DNA from 2 places in the Acinetobacter sp. NBRC 100985 genome. Region 2 is predicted to be linked to the other one. Evidence: riboswitches for the same ligand, from Rfam matches in the RefSeq annotation. Region 2 holds a riboswitch; the other holds the start of a gene.
The links. Region 2 has a riboswitch for fluoride ahead of crcB (fluoride efflux transporter CrcB). Riboswitches for the same ligand answer to the same signal wherever they lie in the genome.

Region 1 (8,247 bases), on a different contig from region 2:
TATGACCTAGGCGGAAAATTTTCGCCATCCACATTTTTTGATCATTTGACAATGTTGCAAGTCTTGATTGCGACGGATCAACATAAGCTCTAAGTCCATTGTCATAATTGACACGCCAAACGGGAAGCAGACGGTTCACACTAGGATAATCATCACTAAAACTCGTAATGATTTGTGCTGAAACAACCTGCTGTTTCGATAAGCCTGTGTACCAATTGGCTAATCGAATTACATTAAATTGTTCTGCATTTTTAATGATTTGACCAGTTCGGCTGTCGTAGTATTCAGCAATATTCTGCTTTGGTTTCAATATACGATAGGCAACTTGCTCAGGTGTCAGTTGTATCGTTTGTAATGCTGAAAACTGTTGAATGTTTTGCAGCTGTAATACTTGATTTGCAGGTATTGCAGTATGCAAATCAAGTTGCTGAGATGGTGGCATTCGTTTTACAGGCTGAGGTTGTGTTGCACTCATAATAGGATGCAACACACCAGTTAAAGCCCACAATAAAACTAAAATGCCGAGAACTGTTCCAAAACTACGGTGCAGAGACAATAGCTTCTTAAGTTGCTTGGCATTCATATTTTATTTCCCGAAATGATAGCTTAAACCGACTAAGTACGTTCGAGGCGCAGCTGGGGTATAGTTGACTTGGTTATTACTAAACGAAGTGCTTTCCGCATAATGAACATCCGTTGCATTTAGAATTTGTCCATAAACTTCATATGCAGCTTTACGGTAATTCGCACGTAAATTTAGAATGGTGTGTCCATCATATTTTTCGGTATTAGCATCGTTAATCCAGTATGAACCGACATAAACACCTTCGGCCGAAAGTAATAGTTCAGGCGTAGGTTTGATTTGATATTCAACTGTACCAAATGTTTTTGGTGCGCTTGGCATGGTATTGCCGCTGTAATCTAAAACACTAGATGGCTGAAACTCTTTGTATTCATGTTTTGACCAACTACCAGAAAGTTTCAGGCGTTGATCATACAAGTCGCTAATTTTCCATGTCCCACCAATTTCAACACCTTGGTGCAGCGTTTTACCCGCATTACGTGGTTCGCGTGTATTATCAGGTTTGGTATAGCTAATGACTTCATCTTTGCCATTTAAGCGATATAAAGTGATTTCTCCATCAAGACGATCATCAAAAAGCTTAAAGCGCAAACCCGCATCAATATTGTTAAATGTTGCCTCTTTTAGATCAGGTGTAACGAGGTTTGCACCATATAAGCTACTCACTTCTGGAGGAACAAAGCCCTGTGACCAGTTGCTATAAAGGTCCATATCAGGGGTTATATTCCACACAAAACCTAATTGAGGACTGGCTTTGTGAAAGTTACGTTTTTCATCAGGCGCACCAGTGACTTTAGAGGGTGTTAATTTATTATCATAGTCATAACTGATCCAGTCATAACGTGCGCCAGCAACTAATTTTAGATTTTCTATTGCCTGCCAATTTATCTGACTGTAAAGAGCTTGGTTGTTGACATCGACATTAAAATCGCGAAGTAATTGGCGTTGTTTATAACCTGTGTAAACTAAGGTGTTTGGATCACGGAACACTTCTATATCGTTGGTTTTGGCTTGATTCGGTGAGTGATCAGCCATCGCACCAACGATCAACTTTACTTGGTCGAAGTTCATCGAGTGCTGTAAATTCAAACCATAAGATTGAAATGCATTATAAGTTGTTTGACCGCTATAAGTGCCAGTTGGCTTACCATTTTTGATATCTGTGCGGATGCTATAGCTAGGGTTTTGATCAGTCGTATTATCACGATAATACAAGGTCGCTTGGCTTTGTTGTTGGTCACTCCAGCTATGGCTGAGTTGCGAGGAGATACGAGTTGCATCAACTTCACGATAGGTAAATGTTTGATAGCTATAACCCGGACGTTTGTTATAGTCATCTGTATTTAAACTACCTGTCATATCCGCTTTGAGATGGTTATAACTGACAATATTTTTCAGTTGTGTTGCATCTGAAATATGCCAATCATGCCTTAAAGTCACACTTTGTTTATTACTTTCGGCGTGATCTTGCCAGCTATTACCACGATCACTCGCGTATGCGGAAATCCTTAAGCCATGCTCACCATATGCGCTATCAAAGGTATTGGATGCACCTGCATCTAAACGGCGGTATCCCTCAGAACTGGCACTTAAACCTATATTTGCTGTGGGCGTTAAACTTGGTGCTTTAGTTAAAAAGTTAATCGTTCCACCAATCGCATTGCTACCGTATAAGCTACTCGCTGGGCCACGTAGGATTTCTATATTATCGATCCCAGCCAAATTGACTTCGTATAACGCATTATGGTTAAACACGCCCACAGGACGTATAGATAAGCCATCTTCTAAATATTGATAAACCGCAGCAGTAGTAATCGGTTGGCGAATGGACATCATGTGTTGTTCATTACCCAGATCATTCATACGGACGCCAGGTGCTTGATTAAGCACTTGTCCAATGAATGTTGCATGTTTATCTTCGATATCTTGAGCGTTAATTTTACTGATTGCAGCAGGTGTATTGTTGATTGATTCACCTTCACGGTTTGCGGTGATCACAATTGTGGCTAATGTTTGCGGTTGTTCAGAAGGTGTAGCTTCAGCAAAAATGATTGAACTATAGCTCGCAGAAAGGCAAGCAGCGGTTAATACTGACAAACGGAATTGAGTAGTCATGTTGAACTCTATAAAAGCAATAAACAGGGCTGTACCACAGTGGTTTACTGGGCACGATGTAAAAATGCGGTTTATAAAGTGAGTGGTGGGGCTTGTTTTAAGGGAAGTGTGTAGAAGATACGGGGTATATGTAAATCTTCGGTCCATGTATAGCAAAGGCAGCGTACACGGCTAAACCACGCCAAAAGAAAGATAAGTACAAAAGCAAGTAATGGTATGATCACAGCAGCATCTAAACCATGAGAACATAAAGGACAATGTTTCATGATTTGACTTGCAAGCGCAAAAACAGCCTGTGCATGTTCACTAAGATGTGAATGCTCAGCATGCTGCATATGCTGTTCGTGTTGCATATGATGCATCGTGTGATGATGAATTGAATGTGTTTCTGAAGCCATCAAGCTATTTTGTATATCTGTGACTTGGCAATGGCTTGGCATTGCATAGAGCGCAGGTACGACACCTATATGCACCATTGTGGGCAAGAAGATATGCCAGAGTAAACAAAGCAAAGTTACCGTGCCTAGGGAGGCACGCCACTTTAGCAAGTGTTGACGGAAACTGGATTGCATATCAGCAAAGCGTCGTAGTAGAAATGTGGCAGCAGTATAATTAAAAAAATATTACAGTTCAAAATGTATTGGATACATTTACAACAGAATTTATAGTGAATAAGAGACTTATCTCTTAATTATTCATGTAAATATATAAGGCTTTATTCGCTTGAATCTAAAATTGCAAATACGTTGAGATGCGACTAAGATAAATACGTTGAAATAAGGAAATGGCATTCTTCCTTGCAAAAACCGCCTCGTCATTAAAATGAATAGAGGCTAATGATGCCTACGTTACCCTAAATTTATAAAGAATAAATAGGGTGCGTAGGACTACGCATTCTATTTATTGGAGATGCGTATGAAAGGTTATTTACTCAAGTTCTATATTGAAGAAAATGAAAATTACAAAGGAAAACTTCTGTATGAGTGGCTGCTGACCGAAGCTCAATCTATAGGTTTAAAAGGTGCAACTGTAAGTCATGGTGTTGAGAGTTTTGATCGACATGGAAAACTCCACGCCGCACATTTTTTTGAACTTGCTGATCGTCCGATTCAAATTGAGTTTGTGGTGAATATTGAGCAAGAACAATCGTTTCTTTCGACTATCTCTCAAGAAAACATTTCAATTTTTTATACCAAAACCCCAATTGAATTTGGTTATGTTGGACATAAGGAGAATAATAATGTCTAAGGTTATTTCAGGTCTGAATATTCCAGATGATTTTTACAGCTTAATTGAGATTCCAGAAAATCATGCACCTGTAAAATATGAAATGAATAAAGAATATGATGCTTTATTTGTTGATCGTTTTCTGAGTACTGCAATGTCTTATCCTACTAACTATGGATATATACCTGAAACTTTGAGTGAAGATGGCGATCCTTTAGATGTTCTCGTACTTGCACCTTATCCTGTTGTTGCTGGCTCTGTGATTCGTAGTCGCCCTGTGGGTGTGATGTATATGGAGGATGAGCATGGAATGGATGCTAAAATTATCTCGGTTCCTCATGTCAAAACATCTCCCTTATATGAGTCTATAAAGGATATAGATGATATTCATCCTCTTATTTTAGATCGGATTAAACATTTTTTTGAACACTATAAAGACTTGGAAGAGGGTAAATGGGTCAAATTTATAGCTTGGGAGAATGTGCAAAAAGCGAGAGAAGAAATTATAAAATCTGTGCAAGCTTATCCAACACATAAATAATAGATAAAAGAAAAAGCCCATATTACATGGGCTTTTTCTTGTGAATGTAGCTTAACGTGTTGGTAGTACGTCTTTTAATGCTTCATGCATTTCGAGTAATGCTTTTTCTGTCGTATCCCAATCAATACAGCCATCAGTTACTGACTTACCGTATTCTAGATCACATAGGTTTTCAGGAATATCCTGACGACCACCTTTAAGGTGACTCTCAACCATGATCCCAACGATTGATTTGTTACCATCAAGAATTTGTTCAGTGATGTTTTTCAAAACTAAAGGTTGTAAGTACGGATCTTTGTTTGAGTTGGCATGGCTAGTATCAATCATGATCTTGTTGCTAACTTTAGCTTTTGCCAAAGCTGCTTCAGCATCGGCAACAGAAGTTGCATCATAGTTTGGCTTACCATTACCACCACGTAATACGACGTGAGCGTAAGGGTTGCCTTTAGTATTAATAATTGCAACTTGACCATTTTCATTTAGACCCAAGAAGCTATGGCCATGTTTAACAGATTGCATTGCATTGGTTGCAACTGTTAAGCCACCATCTGTACCATTTTTGAAACCAACAGGAGATGATAGGCCTGACGACATTTCACGGTGAGTTTGGCTTTCTGTAGTACGCGCACCAATCGCAGACCATGAAATCAAGTCTTGATAGTATTGTGGTGAGTTTGGATCAAGTGCTTCAGTTGCACATGGCAAACCTTTTTCATTTAAATCAATCAATAATCCACGACCGATATGTAAGCCTTTTTCAATATTGAAAGAGTCATTCATGTCAGGGTCATTGATTAAACCTTTCCAACCAACGGTGGTACGTGGTTTCTCAAAATAAACACGCATTACAAGATAAAGCGTATCTTTAACTTTTTCGCTTAACTCTTTCAAACGATCAGCATATTCATGCGCAGCTTTAGGATCATGGATTGAACAAGGGCCAATCACGACAAAAAGACGCTTGTCATTGCCGTCTAAAATATTACGTACAGTTGCACGTCCTTGTAATACAGTTTGAGAAGCAGCTTCAGATAAAGGAAGATCAGCTTTCAATTCCGCTGGAGTAATCAAAGTCTGAATGCTTTTAATATTAACGTCGTCGATATCTGGCTGAGAAACTGGATTTGACTGTAGAGTATTCATTGCTGTCACAAATTTAATCTAAAAGAAGAGGTTATTTTGTCTACGAATATAGCACGAAATGTCGACTGATTAACTAGCGAATCGCATAATTTGTGCAGAAACAATCGACATTTATTGGCTTAAACCGTTGTTGTTGAATAGCTTGTTTGTTGAATTACAACAGCCTGATGAGTTTCAACTGGCTTTGGTTTTGCTTTAATCGGGTTCACCATAAAGTTAACACCTAAGGCAAATAGGGTAATACCAAGAATCTTGCGGATCAAGCGTTCTGGCATACGAGAACTGATGAGCGTGCCAACGACAATCGCAGGTATGGAACCAACCAGTAGCCACATTAATAATGTAAAGTCGACATTACCAGATGACATATGACTTAAACCAGCAACGGCTGTCAATAAAACCGCATGCACCACATCAGAACCAATGATACGAATCATTGGTAGATTTGGAAACATGATCACCAATGCCATGATACCGAAAGCGCCAGCCCCAACAGACGATAGTGTTACAAAGATGCCGAGCACGATGCCCATGATCAGAATATACAAGCGTTTATGTTGTAACGCATGTTGTTCACTTTCCATATTCGCTTGTTCACGATTACGGAAACGGTCAAAAAACTTTTCAATTTGAGTGCGGAAGACAATTGAAATACCAGTCAAAGTCAACATGAAACCCAAAACTGTAGTTAAGACTGCTTTATAGTGAGTTGATTGACTTAGATAATGTTCAAGTACCCAAGACGTTGCAAATGAAGCTGGGATACTACCTAAAGCTAGCCACAGAACAATTGGCCAAACAATATTGAGCTTTTTTGCATGTACCACCGATCCACAGAATTTAGAGATAGATGCATAAAGTAAATCTGTACCGATAGCGATATGTGGTTCAATCTTAAAAAGGCTAATTAAAATGGGAGTCATTAATGAACCACCGCCAACACCTGTAATACCTACACAGAAGCCAACGAGGACACCAGCCATAATAAATTCAATAGGACCAAACATCGACAATATGCCTAATTATGCAAAAACCAGCATATCTTATGCCTTTTTTAGATAACTCGTTGTGATGAATAGTGATTTACTTATGCAAAAAAAAGCTAAAGAAATTTTAAACACATTAATTCTTCAGTTTCTTCTGCGGTTTTGACATCACCTTATTTATGCGAAGAACCATAAGGAAAGTAACTGGTGTCGCTAGAATCCACCAACTGACAAATCCAATAGAACGGCCATAAGTAAGCGCAAGCAAGCTACCAGCAACTAAGAAACAGATAAATGCACATCCTCTAAACTGCATTTTAAAACGAATCAATCGCTGTTGTTGATTGGGAGATGCTTGACTAATCTGTTTGGCACTACATTTATAAAGCACAAACATACCGAATAAGATAAGTAAAAAGCTGAGTACGATCATGCGCTTGCCTCAGTCTGTGCCAATTTCGTTTTGATTTTTTGTGCCGATTTTTGTTGGATCGGATGGATATTTCTATAAACAAATAAAGCAAATCCAGCAGATAAAATAAAGAATAAATCTACTCTTAAAAAAGCCCAATAACTTTGAAAATCAGTAACAAGTTGATGATTGAGCAGATAAATTAAATCATAGATAGGTAGAGCAATCGCGACTAAGCCTAAAATAGCAACTTGAGATTGCCATAAATATTGTTTCTTGGTGAAAAGCGCAATGATTAAACTCAGCATCCATACAACAAAGAAACTGTATATCTCATAATTTGTTGTAGTTTCAGTGATTTGTACAAACCGATTAGTAAACATATAAGCGAGCATGGCAATTGGCAGGCCTATAAACGTCGCGATATTTAAACGATCAACCAAATAATGCCCTAAATGGAATTGATTAGATTTATTTTGGATTTGACGTTTTAAGCTCCAAAGTAATAAGCCAGATGCAATCATCAAACATCCTAAAATCCCTGAGCAGAAGAAAGCTAGACGCAGTAAAGGCTGAGCAAAAGTTGCCATATGCAAACCATATACACCCGCATTTAAAGTCGCTACAGCACTGTTATTTTTAGTATTTCCTAAGATATTACCTGTCGCATCAAAAGTGATTTGGGGTTGATTTAAGGTGATTGAGCGATCCTCTAATTGTTTAAAACTGATCGTCGCTTGATCCGTATTTGGATTTTTCACTTCTATTGTTGCAAGTGCTTGATCGGCCCATTGTTGTTTTACTTTTCCCAAGAGCGTTTGAATTGGCAGCATTTCAGTTTTGATTGGATCAGCATTATGATTATTATTCACACTGATTGTTCTAATTTCAGTGAAATATTGAAAAGGATTATCTGGATATAATTTTTTCATTCCGAATGGTAAGTAGAGATAAAAGAAAATCGCTAACCCAGTGAAAGTGATTGTCAGGAAAAAGGGCAGTGCTAGTACAGATGAGACATTATGAAAGTCGAGCCATGAGCGCTGTGATTTGAAAGTTCGTAATGTAAAGAAATCGGTGATAATTTTTTTGTGCGTTATGATTCCTGAAATAAGTGCAATTAACATAATAAATGCAGCAAGACTGGTAATTAAACGCCCAATTAATACGGGCATACCATAAAGCTGAAAATGAAAATTATAGAAGAAATCACCACCTTGAGTATTTGATAACTTTAACT
Region 2 (8,247 bases):
GACAAAAAAGGTTACTGCAAGAAAGTGAAAACAGGCGAAGTTGGTTTACTTATCGGTAAGATCACTAGCCGTTCTCCTTTTGACGGCTATACTGACCCTGAGAAAAACAAATCTGTGATTTTGAAAGATGTATTCACCAAAGGTGACTCATATTTCAATACAGGTGATTTAGTTCGCGATATCGGCTTCCGCCATGCACAATTTGTAGATCGTCTTGGCGACACTTTCCGTTGGAAAGGTGAAAACGTTTCTACAACCGAAGTTGAAAACATGGTTTGCGAATATGACAAGATCGCTGAGGCTGTCGTATACGGTGTTGAAATTCCAAATACCAATGGTCGTGCTGGTATGGCAGCAATCACACTTGTTGACGGCGTAGAGCTCAATGAAACAGATTTAGCAGAGATGGTGAACGTATTTAAAAAATGCTTACCGTCATACGCAATTCCTGTTTTCTTACGCATACAAGCAAAAGTTGAAACGACAGGTACATTCAAATACCAAAAGAATAAACTCAAAGAAGAAGCGTTTAATCCAAGCAAAACTTCTGAACGTTTATTGGTTTTATTACCGAGTGCAACAAGTTATTGTGATGTAAGTACTGAGATTTTTGACAATATTCAAAGTTATCAATACCGTTTCTAGTTTATTTTTTAGCTAAACAAGAGGAAATCGTGCTTTTTATAAACAATCATGCACATGTTTTTAAATTTCCTCTTGTGTTAGCTGAATAAGTTGCTAGAATACGCAACATCAAAACGAGATGGGTCGTTAGCTCAGTTGGTAGAGCAGCGGACTTTTAATCCGTTGGTCCCGCGTTCGAGTCGCGGACGACCCACCATTTAATGTTTTGTTAGTTTGTAAAATGTATTTTACAAATGCCTGTAAGAGATTTAACGTCATAGAAAATCATAGATTTTCTTTTACGACAAAGTAAAAAATATTTTACTTATCCTCGTTCAGGGTCGTTAGCTCAGTTGGTAGAGCAGCGGACTTTTAATCCGTTGGTCCCGCGTTCGAGTCGCGGACGACCCACCATATTCTAAAAAGCCTCATCATAAATGATGAGGCTTTTTATTTTGTCTAAACTATTTTTCCAAATGATGACAAATAAATTTAAATTGCTTTAAGCATCCTTGCTCAAAGCATTCATATCATTAGATTATAAAAATGCTTCTAAGACTGAGTTTAAGAACATATGCCCTTGGGCTGTGCAAGCTAAGATAGCAGGGTCTTCAAGCAATAATTTTTTGTCGCGTAATTGTGTTAGAACATCATCCAAATCACGCAACGCTAAACCTGTCCGTTGTTCATAAAGTTCAACAGGCACACCTTCATTTAAGCGTAGCGCATTCATCATAAATTCAAAGGGTAATTCGTCTGCTTCAATTCGTTTCATTTGCACATGATCAGCAGGAACTTTAGCTAAGTAATCTTTGGGCAAGCGTGTCTTCTGAAAGCGGTAAATCCCATCAGGACGCGTCACTTTACCATGTGCCCCAGCCCCAATCGCCAAATAGTCTCCAAACTGCCAATAATTTAGATTGTGTGTAGATGGCTTTTCCTTACGCCATGCAGAGACTTCATAATTTACGTAGCCATTTGCAATAAGATAGGCCTCACCTTTCTCCTGAATATGCTCTAAAACTTCATCTTGTGGCAATATAGGCTGAGTTCTAAAGAAAACAGTATTTGGCTCAATGGTTAACTGATACCAGCTAATATGCGTCGCTCCATGCGTTACAGCTAACTTTAGATCTGTGAGCGCTTGTTCTTCTGTCTGCTTTGGTAAACCATGCATTAAATCGACATTGACACGCTCGAAGCCTGCCTGACGCGCCTGCTGAATTGCATCCAAAGCATTATCTGCTGAATGAATCCGCCCTAAGCGCTGTAAATGATCAGCATCAAAACTTTGTACACCGAGCGATAAACGATTAATTCCAGTCGCAAGATAATCTGCAAAAGGATCATGCTCAACTGTTCCCGGATTGGCTTCCAGTGTAATTTCACAATCGGCTTCAAAATCCAATCGAGTTTTAAGTTGATCGAATAACCACTGATAGCCTTGTGCTGAGATTAAAGATGGCGTTCCACCACCAATAAACACACTATGAATTGCACGACCTTGAGCCATTTCTATCTGTGTTTCAAAATCAGCCACCAAAGCCGCAAGATATTGTTGCTCCAAATCCATTGATAACTGCCCATCAGGAACAGCATGCGAATTGAAATCACAATAAGGACATTTACGCACACACCAAGGCATATGGATATACAGAGAAAGTGGAATATTTGCTGGATTTAAATGACTCAAAGTAAAAGCTCAATAACAGAACTTTTCTATTTTAACATGACTCTCTCAATCAGCTTATTATCATCACTTCACGATTCAGTTAGACTGTGATTACAAAGAACAATTAGATTGATAATATGATGAAAATCTCTAGCCAATTGCTATTTATTCTTCCCCTTGCGTTAGGTGTTGGAATTGCAATGGCATTTCAAACAGCAATCAATGCTCAATTCCGAGAACATTTACATTCTCCGCTTCAGGCCGCATTTCTTTCATTTCTTGTTGGCACAGTTATTTTGGCTTTTTTAGTCTATTTTCAGGATGTATCTAAACCAAGTTTAAGTGAACTTTCAAATATTCCGTGGTATTTATGGATTGGCGGTTGCCTTGGGGTTTATGCCATTAGTATGAGCATTTATACTGCGCCTAAGCTCGGTTTTTTGACTTTTTCTGGTTTAGTCATTTTTGGGCAATTGGTGATTTCAATGTTACTTGATCATTTTGGCTGGATAGGTACGGACAAAACGCCTATAAACTGGCAACGCTTGCTTGGCGGTATTGTTATTTTTATCGGTGTGTTACTCACCTTACAGCGTTAGGGATATAGCCCCTAACTCTCCTTTATTTTTATAAGAGTATTTTTTGTGTCTCACACTTCCACGACGCGCTATGAATTGAAGCAATTATTCCATTTGATGCTTCCTATTCTGATTACTCAATTTGCTCAAGCTGGTTTAGGCCTGATTGATACCATTATGGCAGGGCATCTTTCCGCTGCTGACCTTGCAGCGATTGCTGTTGGTGTCGGCTTATGGATTCCTGTTATGTTGCTGTTTGCAGGGATTATGATTGCCGCTACGCCGCTCGTTGCGGAAGCGCGTGGTGCGAAAACACCTGAAAAAATTCCAACGATTGCTCGCCAATCTTTGTGGGTCGCTTTCATCCTCGGTATTTTGGCAATGCTGATCTTGCAGGCGATGCCAATGCTACTGCCACTTTTCGGCGTACCAGAAGCCTTATTACCTAAAGCGAGCTTATTCTTGCATGCGATTGGCTTTGGTATGCCAGCTGTAATGATGTATGCAGCATTACGCAGTTACTCCGAGGCCTTAGGCCATCCACGTCCTGTTACGGCAATTAGCCTAATCGCCTTACTCGTCCTCATCCCACTGAACTTTATCTTTATGTATGGATTTGGGCCAATTCCTGCATTGGGGAGTGCTGGATGCGGTTTTGCTACAGCAATTCTACAATGGTTAATGTTCATCACTTTGGCGATCTACATCTCTAAAGCAAAAGCATATAAACAAGCACCTATTTTCACTCAATGGGAAAAAATTGATCCGTATTGGGTCAAAAGAATACTCAAGCTTGGTTTTCCAATTGGACTCGCAGTTTTCTTCGAAGTTAGTATTTTCAGTACAGGCGCATTGGTCCTCAGCCCATTAGGCGAAAATGCAATTGCTGCACATCAAATTGCCATTTCCGTGACTTCTCAATTGTTCATGATTCCATTGTCTCTAGCCATTGCACTCACCATTCGTGTGGGAATGTATTATGGTGAAAAAAACTGGCTTGCCATGCGACAAGTACAAAAAGTCGGGCTATTAAGTGCAACATTCTTTGCAGCCTGTACGATGGCATTGATCGCGGTTGCACGCCCATACATCGTGGCAATTTACACAGATGATCTTCAAGTAATTCCTGTTGCTATGTATCTACTTTGGTTTGCGATGGCATATCAGCTCATGGATGCGTGGCAAGTCAGTGCCGCAGGATGCTTACGTGGGATGCAAGATACACAAGCACCAATGTGGATTACGTTGATGGCATATTGGGTAATCGCCTTTCCAATTGGTCTGTATTTAGCACGCTATACCGTTTGGGGTGTCGCAGGTGTTTGGTTAGGATTGATTATTGGTTTAACCATCGCATGTGTATTACTTATTGGGCGATTGTATTTAAACAATAAACGCTTAGCCAACCTCCTTTAGATATTTTTCCTAGTGAAGCTGTAAGTCTCACTACAGCTCTCAAGAGATTTAAAATATCAAGAAGAATAAAAATAAAATGTACTCAACAACCTAAAATCACCTTAGATGCTCAAGCACTCCCCTCTTTTAAAGATAATTTAGGGGAGATTTTTAAATTACATCACTTAACATTTTGTTATAGGCAATTTAAGTTTTGTCGCCTATGATCAAAGTATCAATTTAAAACTGGATCGTATGAGGTCAAGCGAAATGGCGAAGCATGCAAGTTCACCCAGTAAACGTTTTCTAAAACTCGCTGGTATGACCGCAAGTATTGCGACCAAAAGCGTCGCCAACTCCATTCGCAATCTCAATGCAGACGAAGAACAAAAAAATGCAGCACGAAGCCAACTCTTTCAAGATATCGGATTACAAATTGCTGATACCTTAGGTGAAATGAAAGGCGCGGTAATGAAAGTCGGTCAAATCGCCTCACAGTACAAAGATATTTTCCCACCCGAAGTCGCTAAAGCAATTGCCAAACTACAACGCCAAGCACCAGCAATGCCTTTCGCTGCAATTAAACAGCAAGTTGAAAAAGAGCTAGGTAAACCCTTAACTGAAGTATTTAGCTCTTTTGAAGCAGAGCCTTTTGCTGCTGCATCGATTGGACAAGTACATCGTGCAGTGCTACCGAATGGTCAATCAGTTGTGGTCAAAGTGCAATATCCAGGGGTCGACGATGCATGTGAAAGTGATTTAAAACAAGTCCGTCTTGCACTTCGTCTCATGGGTGTTTTAAAAATTGATAAAAAATTACAAGACCAACTTTTTAAAGAAATTCAAGATAGTTTATCTGCTGAACTTAATTATGAAATTGAGGCACAAAACCTCGAAGTCTTTAAAACATTTCATGAAAAACTCGATGACCAAGTCATTATACCGACGGTCTATAAAGAATATTCTTCTCGTCGCGTTCTTACACTCAGCTTAGAACAAGGCGAGTCCATTGAAACTGCAAGCACATGGTCAGTCGAAACACGCAATCAAATTGGTCGACGTTTAATTCGTGCTTTGGGGCAAGAAATGTTTTTCTTAAAACGTTTTCACTGTGACCCCCATCCAGGGAATTTTGCATTCCGAGAAGATGGCAGTATCATCATTTATGACTACGGCAGTGTAAAAACCCTTTCACCTGAAATCATTCAGCATTTTAAAGCATTGGTAAATGCAGCTCGCCAAGAAGATATTAATCAGGTTGAAAATCTACTGGTTGAGCTACATTCAATCGCTGAAAAGCAAAAATTTCCAAGCGAGCTTTATGTCCAGTGGATCGAAATCCTACTGCGTCCATTAAGCACACATTACGATTTTGCTGAAAATTCATCTCATCACGATGGCATGAGACTGGTGAAGAAATCATTAAAATATTGGGATGTCTTTAAACCATCACCTGATACGCTGATGGTGAATCGAACGATTTCAGGACATTACTGGAATCTCATTCATCTGAAGGTGCATGACAATTTGAATGATCTTTTTGAAGAACTGGTACCGAATTATTAAACCCATCCTACTTTTCATCGGCGAATTTCAAAGAAGCTGTATTATTTAAATGTATAAATAATACAGCTTGAAGTTTCATGAATTGACTCCATATATTGTTATGTTATAACATTTCTATATAAATTAGGAGTATTTAAAAATGCGTAAAGATATCCACCCTACATACCAACAAGTTCTATTTCATGACACCAATGCGGATGCTTATTTCTTAATTGGGAGTACGCTTCAAACCAAGCAAACGAAAGAATATCAAGGTAAAGTTTATCCATACGTTACGCTGGATATTTCAAGTGCATCACACCCGTTTTATACAGGTGAGCAACGTCAGGCGAGCAATGAAGGTCGTGTTGCAAGCTTTAATAAACGCTTTGGTCGTTTTAACCGCAAGGGTTAATCTTATTTTAAGTTTCACCCATTAGGCTGTAATTATTCGAAGTCTAAGGCAATCTCCTCCGCTTAGACTTCTTTTTTTATGCCTAAAATTCAAATCTCATTTTCAGATTGTCCAACGAAACCAAACTCAATGGGTGCTTTGACATAAAACAAAGAGATTTCTTTGCTATTCAAATAATCTAACAATTCCTTTGCTTGATCCTCTGTCACAGCAAACTGAACTTGTACTGGACGATCCGCCAGCTCAAAGAAATGTCCAGAATGCAATTGACCATGATGGTCTAAACCTTCGACAGCACTTAACATCGTTGCACCTCGTAGATTCATTTTCTTCGCGACACTAAACAACCACTCATTCATGGACTGTCCCTGATAAGTTCGATTTTGGGCAGTATAAAAAGTAATTAAAAATCCATTCATTTTGACTATTCCCCCAACTAAGCCGCGCTTAACCACTGATGTAAACTCATTCCTAAAATCGTAAATAACAATGAGCCTAAAACATGAATCGCAATTGCGGCACATGCATAACCCAATTTACCACTTTGTAGCAAGGTCACGATCTCAGCTGAAAAGGTTGAAAATGTTGTAAGCGCGCCACAAAAGCCTGTAATCACAAAAAGTTTATAATTGGGACTGAGTGAACTTTGAGAAAAATATGAAATTGCAAATCCAATGATAAAACCACCAACAAAATTTACGGCGACTGTTCCCAATGGAATATTAGGAAAAATTGGATTGAGTTTGAGTCCAATAAACCAGCGCAACCAAGCACCAAACATTGAACCTAATGCAATCGAAATTAAAGGATAATACATGACTCACTCCAAACACTGATTTGGAGATAAATAAACATTCAACATGGGTTTATTTTTCTGAGGACTGATCATCTGCGAACTCCAAATTAAAGAACAGAGCACGCACAAACCTACGCCCCTGTTCAGGGAAACGTAGGCATCATTAGCTCTCATCTAGTAAAAAATGGAGCGGTTTGTGATAGGAGGAATGCCATCTCCTTTGCTCTAAAATAACATAATTTTTAGACAACTCAACACTGTGTATAAACATAAAGTTATCCACAATCTAGTTCGATTTTTCTAAAATCCGTTCACCGAGTACATGAAAATCTAAAGCAGGGACAACAAATGTAAAAGCATCTGTGTCACTTTCCACGCCAAATTTCTTTAATAATGCAGGCGCGTTAAGAGACAAGATTTGAGCAGCTCGTATATCTTCATACTGAACAGGCATCTCAATATCACCCTGCGAAATGCATTCAGGTCGATCAACCCATTCTGCCCAAGCGTGATCTTGATCCACCAAAAATTGTACCGCCTCATCCCATGAATCAAACATCTGTTGCCATGTTGGTGTGAGTGTTTTTTCCTGTGTCATTTTTACATCACTGTTAAATGAATAGTCTGTATCAACAAAAACATCTGTCTGAATACTTTGCTGCTGTGGATTAAACTGATGCTGAAATACAGGCGCATACTGTGCAGGCATCACATCACTGGCTAGTCGTCCACCCATCACATAGAGATACTGATCTAAAAGCACTTGCTCAAAAATCACAGTCTTCGGATAAGTATGATCTAGATAAAATCGCCAATTACTTTGCTGTGGCGACGGCATCCATTGACGTAACCCACCTAAAAAGCGAAAACCGAAATGCTGATGTTGATAGGTTAAAATCGTAAAAATTGTTTTACCTTGCTTCTCCCAAAGTGGTACATCAGAAGGATAATGCTGACGTACCTGCTCCACATCTACCAGCCAAGATAAATAGACAATATCTTTGACCTGACTTTCTAAACGCATAAATGGAATACAACGCATCAACAGTCGGCGCAACTGCAAAATCAAACGACAACTCAAAAATTTGGCAAGCAATTGAAAAAGTGTATTTTGTTTAGGTGGCTTAAAACGATGTCTATTCATTGTTGTCATATCACTCATCATTGCGATGAGCATAATCATCTTCAATCAATACGTCCAGTTTGGTCACATCGACTCATC

Region 1: linked by a shared signal. The riboswitch ahead of ACT4_RS14375 (DUF190 domain-containing protein) and the one ahead of crcB (fluoride efflux transporter CrcB) in region 2 are both predicted to bind fluoride.

Annotation. Positions count from the first base shown of each region.
Region 1 covers NZ_BAEB01000038.1:137,923-146,169, reverse strand. The annotation lists gene ACT4_RS14390 (PepSY domain-containing protein) at 1-583, opposite strand, end outside; gene ACT4_RS14385 (TonB-dependent receptor) at 587-2,698, opposite strand; gene ACT4_RS14380 (hypothetical protein) at 2,770-3,270, opposite strand; fluoride riboswitch at 3,470-3,551, shown strand; gene ACT4_RS14375 (DUF190 domain-containing protein) at 3,614-3,946, shown strand; gene ppa (inorganic diphosphatase) at 3,939-4,466, shown strand; gene ACT4_RS14365 (3-deoxy-7-phosphoheptulonate synthase) at 4,518-5,609, opposite strand; gene ACT4_RS14360 (sulfite exporter TauE/SafE family protein) at 5,729-6,616, opposite strand; gene ACT4_RS14355 (hypothetical protein) at 6,732-7,028, opposite strand; gene ACT4_RS14350 (PepSY domain-containing protein) at 7,025-8,247, opposite strand, start outside.
Region 2 covers NZ_BAEB01000004.1:81,228-89,474, forward strand. The annotation lists gene ACT4_RS01375 (long-chain-acyl-CoA synthetase) at 1-645, shown strand, start outside; tRNA gene ACT4_RS01380 (tRNA-Lys) at 766-841, shown strand; tRNA gene ACT4_RS01385 (tRNA-Lys) at 963-1,038, shown strand; gene hemW (radical SAM family heme chaperone HemW) at 1,163-2,317, opposite strand; gene ACT4_RS01395 (DMT family transporter) at 2,434-2,895, shown strand; gene ACT4_RS01400 (MATE family efflux transporter) at 2,941-4,290, shown strand; gene ACT4_RS01405 (AarF/ABC1/UbiB kinase family protein) at 4,540-5,835, shown strand; gene ACT4_RS01410 (type B 50S ribosomal protein L31) at 5,975-6,229, shown strand; gene ACT4_RS01415 (DUF190 domain-containing protein) at 6,319-6,648, opposite strand; gene crcB (fluoride efflux transporter CrcB) at 6,666-7,046, opposite strand; fluoride riboswitch at 7,173-7,253, opposite strand; gene ACT4_RS01425 (DUF2071 domain-containing protein) at 7,312-8,169, opposite strand.